DNA from 2 places in the Paenibacillus sp. FSL H3-0457 genome. Region 2 is predicted to be linked to the other one. Evidence: riboswitches for the same ligand, from Rfam matches in the RefSeq annotation. Region 2 holds a riboswitch; the other holds the start of a gene.

Region 1 (7,065 bases), 2.3 Mb from region 2:
TCATGTATAGAGGCATTGGACATATTAGCTGGAACTTCCTTACAAGTGCACCACAGTTGCTTAAGGGTGGCGGCGGGATTGGTCCACAGCTCTTCAACTCCGTATTCTTGCTTGTTCTGACCTTGCTTGTTACCATTCCACTCGGATGGGGCGGCGGGATTTACATGGCGGAATACGCCAAACCAGGCAAGATTACCAGCTTCATTCGTCTGGTCGTTGAAGTATTGTCATCATTCCCATCCATCGTTATCGGTTTATTTGGTCTCTTGCTGCTAGTAAATCAATTTGGTCTTGGTTTCTCCCTGATCTCGGGTGCCTTGGCTCTGGCGATCTTTAACTTGCCACTGATGGTACGGACAACGGAGCAGGCCTTCCGGGCCGTTCCGAAGGAACAGAAAGAAGCAGGTCTGGCGCTTGGACTGTCCAAGTGGAAGATTATCACTTCGATTCTACTGCCTGTGGCATTGCCGAGTTTGATTACGGGTACGATCCTGGCATCGGGCCGGATCTTCGGTGAAGCAGCAGCGCTGATGTTCACCGCAGGTATGAGTAGTCCACCATTGGACTTTACAGATTGGAATCCGACGAGTCCAAGATCACCGCTTAACCCTTTCCGTCCGGCAGAGACACTTGCTGTCCATATCTGGAAAGTGAATAGTGAAGGTATTGGGCCAGATTCCAAAGAAGTGGCAGCAGGGGCATCCGCCGTGCTTGTCATTCTCGTGCTGGCGTTCAATCTAAGTGCACGCTGGATCGGTCGGGTTGTATTCCGCCGCATGACAGCTTCGAAATAAGGAGGAACCAACATGGCCATACCTTTTGGTACGGAACAGTTAAGCATATATTATGGACATTTCCAGGCGGTCAAGCAGATTAGCCTGACGTTTCCTGAAGCAAGCGTAACGGCTCTTATTGGGCCGTCTGGTTGCGGTAAATCCACGTTCCTCCGTTCGCTGAACCGGATGAACGACGAGATTGCCGGTTCCCGTACAGAGGGACATATCTGGATGGACGGTAACGATCTGAATGAGCCTGGAACCGATGTAATCAAGCTTCGCCAGAAGATTGGCATGGTGTGGCAGAAGCCAAATCCTTTTCATAAGTCCATCTACAACAATATCGCGTTTGGCCCCCGCTACCGTGGTACGAAGAGTAAGAAGGCACTGGATGAAATTGTGGAAAAAAGCTTGCGCCGTGCTGCGCTCTGGGACGAAGTGAAAGACAGACTGCATGAGTCAGCTCTGTCTCTCTCTGGCGGACAACAGCAGCGCCTATGTATCGCTCGCGCTTTATCTGTTGAACCACAGATTCTGTTGCTCGATGAGCCAGCATCTGCACTTGACCCGGTATCTACGGGTAAAGTTGAAGAGTTGATTACCGAGCTCAAGAAGGAGCTACGGATCGTTATTGTTACCCATAACATGCAGCAGGCGGCACGAATCTCGGATTACACAGCTTATTTCTATCTGGGAAGCATGATTGAGCACGGGGATACGGAGCATATTTTCACGAACCCGGACAATCGTCTGACGCAAGAATACATTATGGGTCGTTTCGGTTAATTGGATCATGGAGTGTAACATAGAGTAATAGACAAAGAGATTAAGAAATAATAGAGACAAAAGAAAGCACAATGCCTGGACGGTTGTTCGGGGGTTGTGCTTTTTTAATTTATAATTTTAGTGGGATTTTCTGTATGCGGGATAAACATTATGCTACGATATTTAGTGTGAAGAGAACGTTTACATGACTTCGAAGGAGATGTTGATAATCACTACGGATCAGATGTCTTACGACCATATGGCAGCTCAGATTATACAGAACTACACTATTGAGAAACCTGTCGTTTCATATATTCGTCATAATGAGAATCTGACGTATCATGTCATTGATGAAGCAAGCGGGCAGAAGTATCTGCTACGTATCCATCAAGCCGCATATGCAAGTATGACTGGCATTCAGCATACGCTTCCTGCGCTGGAGGCAGAGATGAACCTGCTTCATGAGTTAAACGCAACGACAGCATTGCGCGTGCAGCATCCGGTACGGAATGTATCGGGAGACTGGGTCACGGTATGGAAAAGTGAAGCGGGTAAAGAAATCTGCTGTACAGTACTGGAGTGGATTGAGGGAAGGGACATCCAGCAGGGAGAACGCCTGACAACAGAGCAGATCTATGATCTGGGGGCACAACTGCAGATGCTTCATCAATATGGGCGTGAGCAGAATCAGATAGATCGAACAAAGGTGCGGCCGGCATATGGCAATAGCCATGAGAACTTGGTCATGCTAGGGCAGCTAGAGGAAGGTGTCCGACTGGGGATTTTTACAACGGAAGACTTTGATCTGCTTCGTGAGACGTTTGAGAACATTAATGAGCAGTTAGAAACATACCCGCATCAAGCAGGGACATGGGGGATCATTCATGGGGATATTACTCGCAACAATCTGTTGATAACGGAGCAGGGAATTTCCATGATTGATTTTTGTCTACACGGTTATGGATATTATCTTTTCGATGCCGGAGGGGCAGCGCTTATGTTCAATAGGGAGGAACGTGACATATTTTTATCCGGTTATACCCAACAGATCGCACCACTGACGGATCGTGATATTCGATTGATGGAAGGGTTCATGTTGATCTTTACACTGGGTTATTATGCCTTTCAGATGGCGAATAAGTCGAGGCACGAATGGATGAAAGATCGCATGCCGAAGCTATGCAGCAAGTATTGCCGACCTTATGTGCAAAATGAGCGTATTTTCTATGAGTTGTGACGACATCTACTTGTTTGCTACATATACATAAAGGATGATCATGACCCGGCGAAGGCTGGCAGAGGAGGCATCCATGTATGGCTGTTTTATCAACAGGCCCCATTGAAAATAATGTTGTTGCGGGAAATGGGCGTCCTACCCAGAGAATTACGATAAGGCTGGATAATAGGAATACAATTAGTATTTATACAGTTCTTGTTCAAGGATATTATTTGGTAGGCGTACGTACATTATATATCGAAGAGTTGTTCAATGTTTTGCCTAATCAGGTAATAACCAAGGATTTTTATGCGGATTTGGACGGGTTTGAATTTGTTTTTACAACGGATGATGCTACTGTGGAGGATGTGCAGATTTCGGTCTGGGGGAAAAACCAGAATGGAGAACTGGTCACCGCCCATCGTCTCGTATCCGAGGAATTACTGGGGGCGTACAGTGGTATTTTAGGTGTAACTGGAGCCACCGGTGTTACAGGTGCAACAGGCGTGACAGGAACGACCGGAGATACTGGATCTACAGGTGCAACGGGAGTAACGGGAACGACAGGAGTCACTGGAGATACGGGAACAACTGGAGTAACAGGCGCAACGGGAGTAACAGGGGCGACTGGAGGTACTGGAGATACGGGAGCGACAGGACTGACGGGAACAACAGGGGTCACTGGAGATACAGGTGCAACAGGCGTAACAGGGACGACTGGAGTTACTGGAGATACGGGAGCGACAGGACTGACGGGAACGACCGGAGTCACTGGTGTCACAGGTTCAACAGGCGTAACGGGGACGACCGGAGGTACTGGAGATACGGGAGCGATAGGACTGACGGGAACGACAGGGGTCACTGGAGATACAGGTGCAACAGGTGCGACAGGTGTAACAGGGGCGACTGGAGTTACTGGAGATACGGGAGCGACAGGACTGACGGGAACGACCGGAGTCACTGGTGTTACAGGTGCAACGGGAGTAACAGGGACGACCGGAGTCACTGGGGTTACAGGCGCAACGGGAGTAACAGGGACGACCGGAGTCACTGGGGTTACAGGTGCGACAGGTGTAACGGGGACGACCGGAGGTACTGGAGATACGGGAGTGACAGGCGTAACGGGGACGACCGGAGTTACTGGGGCTACAGGTGCAACAGGCGTAACAGGGGCGACTGGAGATACTGGGGTTACAGGTGCAACCGGATTGACGGGAGCAACAGGAGTCACTGGTATAACAGGTGCGACAGGCGTAACGGGGACGACGGGAGTCACTGGTGCTACAGGTGCGACAGGCGTAACCGGAACGACTGGAGATACTGGGGTTACAGGTGCAACCGGATTGACGGGAGCAACAGGAGTCACTGGTATAACAGGTGCGACAGGCGTAACGGGGACGACGGGAGTCACTGGTGCTACAGGTGCGACAGGCGTAACCGGAACGACTGGAGATACTGGGGTTACAGGTGCGACAGGCGTAACGGGGACGACCGGAGGTACTGGGGTTACAGGTGCGACAGGCGTAACAGGGACAACCGGGACGGCCGGAGTAACGGGAGCAACGGGAGCGACCGGAGTCACAGGGGTTACAGGTGCAACAGGCGTAACCGGAACAACCGGGATGTCCGGAGTAACGGGAGCAACGGGAGCGACCGGAGTCACAGGGGTTACAGGTGCAACAGGCGTAACCGGAACAACCGGGACGTCCGGAGTAACGGGAGCAACGGGAGCGACCGGAGTCACTGGGGTTACAGGTGCAACAGGCGTAACCGGAACAACCGGGACGGCTGGTGTAACGGGAGCAACGGGAGCGACCGGAGTCACTGGGGCTACAGGTGCGACAGGTGCGACGGGAACAACCGGGACGGCTGGTGTAACGGGAGCAACGGGAGCGACCGGAGTCACTGGGGCTACAGGTGCGACAGGCGTGACGGGAACAACCGGGACGGCTGGTGTAACGGGAGCAACGGGAACGACCGGAGCCACTGGCGCAACAGGAGCTACTGGATCGACAGCAGCTTCTGCCCCTGCGGATTCTTCCTTGTTTGCTGATAGCCAGACCACGGCGTTGGGTCTTTCATTAGTAGCCGAAACGACGATTCAGACACTTAATGTACCTGTAGTGGCAGGTCAACGCGTGAAAATCGATAATAGTACACAAGTAGCAATAGTTGTAGGGTCTAACTGGAGTATTGCGTATAACATTAATCTGAGACGTAACGGAGTTTTAATTAATCAATTGCAACTCTCACGAACCGGTAATGCTTCGGGAACGTTGAGGTTTCTTTCCTCCAACACTTACGTGGATACATCCCCGACTACAACGACTAATGCATACACGATAAGTATCCAATTTACGACAACTAGCAACGTCACGAGTGCCTCAGCGGAAGTGAGAAATCTGAATGCTATTCGTTTCAGTTAAAATAGACATCGAACTTATGATAATTACACGTTACTTTTGTTGACATATATGATGTTGTACATTACTCTATGGGTATACTTGATCAAAAATTTAGAAATATACCAATTCGAATCGAATTAAGATAATACAGCGGATGATAACGAGCGGGAGAGACCTGAGTTAGCCGAGCAATATGGCTAGTGTTCAGGCACCGAAGGAGCAAGCTGCTGCGCACCCGGCGCAGTGGTTAATCTCTCAGGTAAATGTACCATCGTTGGACGCAACTCTGGAGAGTGCGCGAACTGCGCCACCCAAGGGGTATATGATCAGTCAGACCGGTGAACTTGTCTGTAATCGCAGGCAATGCACCTTGTCGTGAGACACTGCTGATCGTGAAACTCTCAGGTATCGAGGACAGAGAGAGGGCCTGGGGCCTTCTTCTGTCCTTTTTTGATGTCATCATATCCAAAATAAGGGACATTGTGGATGGAACTCCGGGATCGAAATGACGAATACATTTTACAAATATGAATCATGATTAATAATGGAGGGTTACAAGGTGCGATTTAAAGATGTTTTCTCAATTATTGGTCCGTCGATGACGGGGCCTTCAAGTTCACATACAGCTGGAGCGGCAAGGTTAGGGAGAATTGCTCGACAGTGGCTAGGATGTACGCCAGATCGTGCCCGGCTGACGCTGTACGGTTCATTTGCAGATACGTATCAGGGGCACGGAACAGATCTGGCACTGATCGGCGGTCTGCTGGATTATGTCACAGACGATCCGCGTATCCCGGATGCAGAGCAATACGCAGAGGAAGCGGGCATGGAGGTTGAGTTTTATACAAGTGGCCTGCCTGCTCCTCATCCAAATACGGTCAAAATTGAGTTGTGGCATGGAGAACGTGCCTGCTCCTTAATCGGTGCATCCATTGGTGGTGGAAGCGTATCCGTGCATTCGATGAATGATTTTCGTGTTCAGATTAGTGGTGAGTTTCCAACACTCGTTCTGCGACATGCGGATAAAGCAGGGGTGCTCGCATCGGTAACGTCCACGATCAGTTCATCCGGGGTTAACATCGGGTATATGCAGGTGGACCGGAAAGCCCGTGATGGCGAAGCACTTACCGCGATGGAAATGGATGGTGTGCCTAATCCTGATATGCTCAAGCGTCTAAAAGAGCTGGACCATGTGCTGGACATTCGTGTTATCGATTTGAAGAGAGGAGTTGATTCGGATGCGGTTTAAACATTTGCACGAGCTGAATACGATCTGTACAGCAGAATCCAAAACCATTGCTCAGCTGATGATCGAGGAGCAGGTTCAGGAGACCAATACACCGGAAGCGGATGTTGTGAAGCAGATGTCTGAATATTATCAGGTGATGAAGGAAGCGGTACGCAAAGGGTTAACGGAAGATACGACATCACGCAGTGGATTAACAGGTGGAGACGGCAAAAAAATGGCTGAGTACATTCGCAAGGGTGAGACTTGCTCGGGAGATGCTTCCGCACTTGCCATGGCGTATGCCCTGTGTGTATCTGAAGTGAATGCCTCCATGGGTCGGATCGTGGCAACACCAACAGCTGGTTCCTGCGGCATCATCCCCGGTGTTTTTATTAGCTCACAGGAGCGATTTGGCTGGACGGACGAACATTTGGTGAACGGGTTGTTCTGTGCGGGAGCGATTGGTTATGTTATCGCGAACAATTCATTTATCTCCGGAGCCGAGGGTGGCTGTCAGGCGGAAGTGGGTTCCGCTATCGGCATGGCTGCGGGTGCCATGGTTGAACTGCGTGGAGGTACACCGGAACAGGTCGTTCATGCCGTTGGTTTGGCGTTAAAAAATACACTGGGCCTTATCTGCGATCCGGTCGCAGGCCTTGTTGAAATCCCGTGCAT
Region 2 (7,065 bases):
CGAGTCGAGTAACCGGAGTGCCATAAGGTGCGTTGAGGACCAGTTCAGGTGTCTCTTCCGCTTCTTTGGCAATCCGTATCATCGTATCAATGAACCCATCCAGCGTTTCTTTACTTTCGGTTTCTGTCGGCTCGATCATGATGCATTCCTCCACGTTGAGCGGGAAGTACACCGTAGGCGGGTGATATCCAAAATCAAGCAATCGTTTGGCAACATCAAGTGTGCGCACACCGTATTGCTTCAAACCCCGACCAGACATGACAAATTCATGTTTACATACGCCTGGATACGGAATCTCGTAGTAAGGTGCGAGACGGGCCATCATATAGTTAGCATTGAGTACCGCACATTCAGATACACGGCGCAATCCTTCCGGTCCATAGGTGCGAATATAGGCATAGGCGCGTACCAATATACCGAAGTTACCGTAGTAGGCTTTCACTCGGCCAATGGATTGATCGCCTTCACGATCGAATGCATACATACCGTCATCATTTTTGATCACCATCGGCTTAGGCAGGAACGGAACTAAACGACTCTTCACGCCGACTGGTCCAGCGCCAGGTCCACCACCGCCATGAGGCGTACTCATCGTTTTGTGCAAGTTCAGATGCACCACGTCAAAGCCCATATCACCCGGACGGGTAATGCCCATAATGGCATTGGAGTTGGCTCCATCGTAGTACAACAAGCCACCAGCCTGATGTACGATGGATGCAATCTCCTGAATGTCTTTCTCGAACAAACCAAGTGTATTCGGGTTTGTCAGCATCAATGCTGCTGTATCGGAACCAACGGCTGCACGGAGTGCGTCCAGATCGACCAGTCCGTCTGCACGGGACGGAATTGTCACAGTCTCAAATCCTGCAACGGTTGCACTTGCCGGGTTGGTACCATGAGAGGAATCGGGCACGATGACTTTGGTACGTTGTTCGCCACGACCTTCGTGGTAGGCACGAATCATCATAAGTCCAGTCCATTCTCCATGAGCACCAGCGGCTGGTTGCAGGGTCACAGCGTCCATACCTGTCAGACCTGCAAGGTCGTTTTGCAACGTATATAACAGTTCAAGTGCACCTTGAATGCTGGATTCATGCTGGTACGGATGGATTTTGGCGAATCCATTGTAACGAGCAACATCCTCATTGATCTTTGGATTGTATTTCATCGTACAAGAGCCCAGTGGATAAAATCCGTTATCTACACCGAAGTTGCGACGGGAGAGCGCAGTATAATGTCGAATAACATCTACCTCGAACACTTCCGGTAGTGCCGCTGCTTCCGAACGGAGCATTTCCCGGGGAATCAACGTATCGGCAGACTGGCGAGGAACGTCACATTCTGGCAAGGAATAAGCGACACGTCCGGGGCTGCTGAGTTCAAAAATCAATGATTGTTCTGGAGCAGGAGATAAGGTCTGTGCACTAAATGTTGTATCCGTCTCAGGTTGAACCGAAGTGGAGACAGAGGTACCTGTTTCCGATTGTCCGTGTATCGATGTTGTCGTTGTCGTCGTCGTTTCCTGAGTCACAGCGATCCCTCCAATGCTTGTGCGAATTCGTCAATTTCATCCTTACTACGTCGTTCCGTAACAGCAATCAGCATATGTCCGGCAAGCTCAGGATAATCACGTCCAAGTTCGTAGCCACCAATAAAGCCTGCATCCAGCAGTTTCAACTGAAGAGCATCCACGTCTGTTCCTTCAGGAAGTTTAATCACGAATTCATTAAATGTTGGTGCATTAAAAGTAAGACAAACTCCAGGAATTGCAGTTAATGTATTCAGGGTGTAATGACTCTTTTGCAAATTCAGATCCGCGACATCGATCATGCCCTGTTTACCCATGATGGACATATATACAGATGCGCTGAGCGCAAGCAAAGCTTGGTTGGAACAAATGTTGGACGTCGCCTTTTCGCGACGGATGTGCTGTTCACGCGCCTGCAGTGTGAGTACAAAACCACGCTTGCCGTTGCGATCGGTTGTCTGGCCTACAATTCGGCCAGGAATTCGGCGCATATGAGGCTTGGATACGGCGAAATATCCGCATGTTGGACCGCCGAGTGAAGCGGCGATGCCGAGGGGCTGCGCATCACCTACAACGATGTCGGCACCCAGCTTGCCTGGGGCTTCCAGCAGACCCAGCGATAGCGGGTTGGCACTTACAACGAGCAGGCCCTTGTGCGCATGCACCAGGTCGGCAGCCTGCTTTACATTTTCCACGGCACCGAAGAAGTTCGGGCTCTGGATCATGACAGCAGCGGTATCGTCCGATATGGCGGTTTGCAGGGCATCCCAATCAGTGACGCCATCCTTATAACCAATCTCAACAATCTCCAGACGGAGTCCGTGCGCATATGCCTGCAATACCTGACGGGCTTCCGGATGAACGGTACGGGATACGATGAGCTGTTTGCGACGAGTTGCCGCTGCGGCCAGATTACCGGCTTCCGCAAAAGCTGTTGCACCGTCATACATACTGGCATTGGCTACAGCCATACCGGTTAATTCACAGATGTAGGATTGAAATTCGAAAATGGCCTGTAGTTCACCTTGGCTGATCTCAGGCTGATAAGGTGTGTAGGCAGTGTAGAACTCGGAACGGGAAATGACATGATTGATGACGGAAGGAACATGATGATCGTATATGCCTGCGCCGAGGAAGCTGGCGTGTGTTTCGAAATTGGCGTTGGCGCCGGCTTGTTTGGACATATGACGTGTCAGCGCATATTCATCGAGTTTGGAGGATACAGGTAGCTCGCCCTGATAACGAATCTCTTTTGGAATGTCCTGAAACAAATCCTCCAGCGTATCCACACCGATGGTTGCGAGCATGGCGCTCTGATCTTGTTCAGTCATGGGAATGTAACGATGCTTGCTCATGCTTGATCAGCTCCTTGAGTAGGTGTCTTCGACGTACGTGTCCGTTTATGAAAAGGGGTCTTCACGACCTCGGCTTTTAGTTTCTTGCCGCGGATCTCAATCTCAAGCGGGGTTCCCAGCGCAGCGTATTTGCTGTCGATGAGGGCAAGCCCAAGATTACGCTTCAATGTAGGTGATTGTGTGCCTGTTGTCACTTCACCAATCTGTACGCCTTCGGCGTAAATTGGATAGTGGGGGCGGGGAATACCGCGCTCCAACACTTCGATGCCGACCAGTTTGCGGGCGGGCCCGTCAGTTTTTTGCTGTAACAAGGCTTCGTGTCCGATAAAAGGTCCGGCATTCAGCTTCACAAACATACCTACGCCAGCTTCGAGCGGAGAGATGGTTGCCGACAATTCCTGTCCATACAGAGGGAGCTTTGCTTCAAAGCGCAGTGTATCCCGAGCACCGAGGCCTGTCGGTACAAGTCCGTGACCTTCACCGGCTTGCATTAATCCATTCCACACCACAGCGGCCTGATCTGCAGGAACATATAGCTCAAAGCCATCTTCACCGGTATAACCGGTACGGGACAACAGTAATTTTACTCCACATACTTCAGCATCCTGCACAAAACGAAACGGTTCAATCGAGCTTACATCCGTATCTGTAACTTTCCCGATAATATCTACAGCCAGTGGACCTTGCAAGGCGAGTAGCGCCGTCTGCTCCGAATCGTTGGTCATGCTCACGCCAGGGATCAAGTGCTCTTGCAGCCACGCCCAATCCTTGTCGATGTTGGAGGCGTTAACCACAAGCATATAATGCTGATCTTCCAGCTTATACACGAGCAGATCATCCACCACACCGCCATCTGGATAACACATCAGGGTGTACTGGGCTTGACCGGGAACCAGCGTGGTCACATCATTGGTCATCATTTGTTGCAAAAACGCTTCAGCCTGCTCACCTTGTACCGTGAATTCGCCCATATGGGATACATCAAACAGTCCCGCGCGCTCGCGTACCGCTTCATGTTCTTTCTGGATTCCGCTAAATTGTACCGGAAGCTCCCAGCCTCCAAAATCAATGCACCGTACGCCTTCGTATTGCTGATACAGTGGGAAGAGTGGTGTTCTAAGCAAATCGGACATCAAATCACCTCGTCATGGGCCGTCAGCCGGCCGGATATACAATCGTGGATCAATGAACCAGGGTGTTTTTAAATTTTCAGCTAAATATTTTCATCACATAAGTATGGTAAGGGCAGCTATGGCAGCGCCGTTCTACATCCTGTTTTTCGTTTTTTGGGAAAAAGGAAAAGGACAGGCCAAAGAATCGGCATGCCAAGTAGCACGCTGTATTCTAAGGCTCTGTCCCTTGTACCTGAGAGTTACCCCGCTACGTTGTGCAGCAGGTTTCCCCTTGGGTGATCATAACGCCCGCACAGGGCGAATAGATGCTCTCCAGAGTTGCGTCCCGTAAAAGTCCTTTTGCCTGAGAGATTCACCCCCGCTTATCGGTGGTTTACTCCTTCGGCGTTACCTCATGTACATCCCGAATCGGGTGTCACGGGTAATCTCTCCCTTTACATTCATCCGCAGGTATAACATAGTCCAATAAACACATTTACTCCTCTCATTAAAACGTGAATCCACTACCGATGTCAAGAACGATATCATAGATAATGATTTAAAACCGAATATTTAATTTAGTTTTTATGTTATTGTTCGTGTATTTATAAAGAGTGCGCTTACTATTCTAATATTCACCAGTATATGAAAAAAGAGTGTAATCCGGTTACAGGATTTAGAGGTGCTCAGTAAATAAATTGTGAGGTATCTTGACATTTGATTCAAAAATATCATACGCTATGTTCTGGGAAAAAGGTTAAGGTCAAAGAACGCATGCACTCATTTAATGAAAAGCGAGGCGGATATCGATGAGCGAATTGAAAAGTGATTTCCTGTACAGTGAAGAGCACGAATGGGTGCAAACCGTAGGGGAGGATACTGTACGTATTGGCATTACCGAGTTCGCGCAGCATCAGCTGGGTGACATTGTGTTTGTGGAATTGCCTGACCTTGAAACCAATGTAAAAGCAGAGGACAGCATTGGAACGATCGAATCGGTCAAAACGGTTTCGGACTTGTTCTCTCCCGTCACAGGTTCAATTATTGCAGTGAATGATTCGTTGCAGGACTCCCCTGAACTTGTGAACAGCTCTCCTTACGAGGAAGGCTGGATGATTGAGATCCGTGTTGAGGGAGATCTGACAGCAGCATTGTCTACATTGATGAATGCAGACGCGTATCGGAAACATACGGAAGAATAGTATCAACGAACTTGTACTTATTAACATATATTTTATAACCAAATGAAATGAGCTTCATATTGTTTTGACCTGTGTGAGCCGGATGCTTGTACAGGTTTTTTGTGCTTTCCAAGAATGGTTTTGAAGGTGGATTTGAGCAGATTGTGGATGTAAATCATCTGATTGGACCAAGCTATAGGTTGGAAAATGATTCTGGAAATGATAAAAGTCATAGGCAAGAAAAGCCTTGTGTATCAATGGGTTCAGCCATTATGCATCCATTAAAACGATTACATAACCTAATGTTGTCATCATTGTTCATGACGAAAGTACGCTTTCATTTCATTGAACAGGAGAGCATTCTCGCTTAGGATTACAGCAGGGGAGAAATGATACCCCTTTCATAAATCATAAACACTTGATCCAAGGAGGATAATACAATGAGTAATTTGGACCAATCGTCCAATTCCAAAGGTGGGCTACGGGTTGGTGTTCAGCGTTTTGGCCGATTCCTGAGTGGTATGGTCATGCCAAATATGGGAGCGTTCATCGCCTGGGGATTAATTACGGCTCTGTTCATTCCAACAGGCTGGTTCCCTAACGAGACGCTTGCACAGCTAGTTGATCCGATGATCAAATATTTGCTGCCACTGTTAATTGGTTACACCGGAGGTACGATGGTGCATGGTCAGCGTGGTGGTGTCGTGGGTGCCATTATGACCATCGGGGTCATCGTGGGTAGTGATATCCCGATGTTCCTCGGTGCCATGATTGCCGGACCACTGGCCGCATGGATCATCAAAAAGTTCGATAAATCCATTGAAGGTAAAATTAGAGCCGGATTTGAAATGCTGGTTAACAACTTCTCAGCTGGTATTATTGGCGGGATCTTGGGGATTTTTGCGCTACTGGGCATCGGGCCTGCTGTAGAAGCGATTAGCAAAGTATTATCTGCCGGGGTACAAGGGTTAATGAATCTTGGTTTGCTGCCGCTGGTCAACCTAATCATCGAACCAGGTAAAGTATTGTTCCTGAACAATGCAATCAACCACGGGATTCTGACACCGATTGCAACAGATCAAGCGAGAGAATTAGGGAAATCCGTATTATACATGCTTGAATCGAACCCGGGTCCGGGACTTGGTATCTTACTTGCTTACTGTTTCTTCGGACGCGGAATGGCCAAATCTTCTGCACCGGGTGCCGTAATCATTCATTTCTTCGGGGGAATTCATGAGATCTACTTCCCTTACATTCTGATGAGACCGATTCTGATTCTTGCCGCAATTGCGGGTGGCGTCGCAGGTACATTAACATTCATGCTCACCGGAGCAGGACTTGTTTCAGCACCATCACCGGGTAGTATTATCGCGTATTTCTTCTTAACACCAAAAGGTGGATACCTGCCGATGTTCGCAGGGGTGCTTGTAGCAGCCGTCGTTTCTTTCCTGGTTGCAGCAGTGTTGCTGAAAACGGGTAAACAAAAGGACGAAGATCTGGAGTCCGCATCCAGTCGGATGAAAGACATGAAGAGTCAAGGAACCGTGCCAAACGCTGGTATTACAGCTAATCAACGTGAAGCAGACAGAGCCGCAGATATGGCTTCTTCTACAGTCAAAACAGACGTGAAGAAAATTGTCTTCTCCTGTGATGCAGGCATGGGGTCAAGTGCCATGGGTGCTTCCATTCTACGCAAGAAGATGAAGGCAGAGGGGATTGACGTTACGGTGACCAATACGGCTATCAGTGATATCCCGCCGGATGCAGACGTGGTGATCACACAACAAGTATTGACCGATCGTGCCCGCTCCGTTGCACCGAATGCAGAACATATATCCATCGACAACTTCCTAAAAAGCCCGGAATACGATGCGCTCGTTGAACGTCTA

Evidence for each region. Region 2 has a riboswitch for glycine ahead of gcvT (glycine cleavage system aminomethyltransferase GcvT). Riboswitches for the same ligand answer to the same signal wherever they lie in the genome.
Region 1: linked by a shared signal. The riboswitch ahead of sdaAB (L-serine ammonia-lyase, iron-sulfur-dependent subunit beta) and the one ahead of gcvT (glycine cleavage system aminomethyltransferase GcvT) in region 2 are both predicted to bind glycine.

Annotation. Positions count from the first base shown of each region.
Region 1 covers NZ_CP150283.1:529,933-536,997, forward strand. The annotation lists gene pstA (phosphate ABC transporter permease PstA) at 1-794, shown strand, start outside; gene pstB (phosphate ABC transporter ATP-binding protein PstB) at 807-1,562, shown strand; gene MHH25_RS02520 (phosphotransferase) at 1,747-2,778, shown strand; gene MHH25_RS02525 (collagen-like triple helix repeat-containing protein) at 2,856-5,183, shown strand; glycine riboswitch at 5,318-5,442, shown strand; gene sdaAB (L-serine ammonia-lyase, iron-sulfur-dependent subunit beta) at 5,722-6,411, shown strand; gene sdaAA (L-serine ammonia-lyase, iron-sulfur-dependent, subunit alpha) at 6,401-7,065, shown strand, end outside.
Region 2 covers NZ_CP150283.1:5,230,850-5,237,914, reverse strand. The annotation lists gene gcvPB (aminomethyl-transferring glycine dehydrogenase subunit GcvPB) at 1-1,390, opposite strand, end outside; gene gcvPA (aminomethyl-transferring glycine dehydrogenase subunit GcvPA) at 1,528-2,883, opposite strand; gene gcvT (glycine cleavage system aminomethyltransferase GcvT) at 2,880-4,016, opposite strand; glycine riboswitch at 4,338-4,460, opposite strand; gene gcvH (glycine cleavage system protein GcvH) at 4,805-5,197, shown strand; gene MHH25_RS23100 (PTS mannitol transporter subunit IICB) at 5,617-7,065, shown strand, end outside.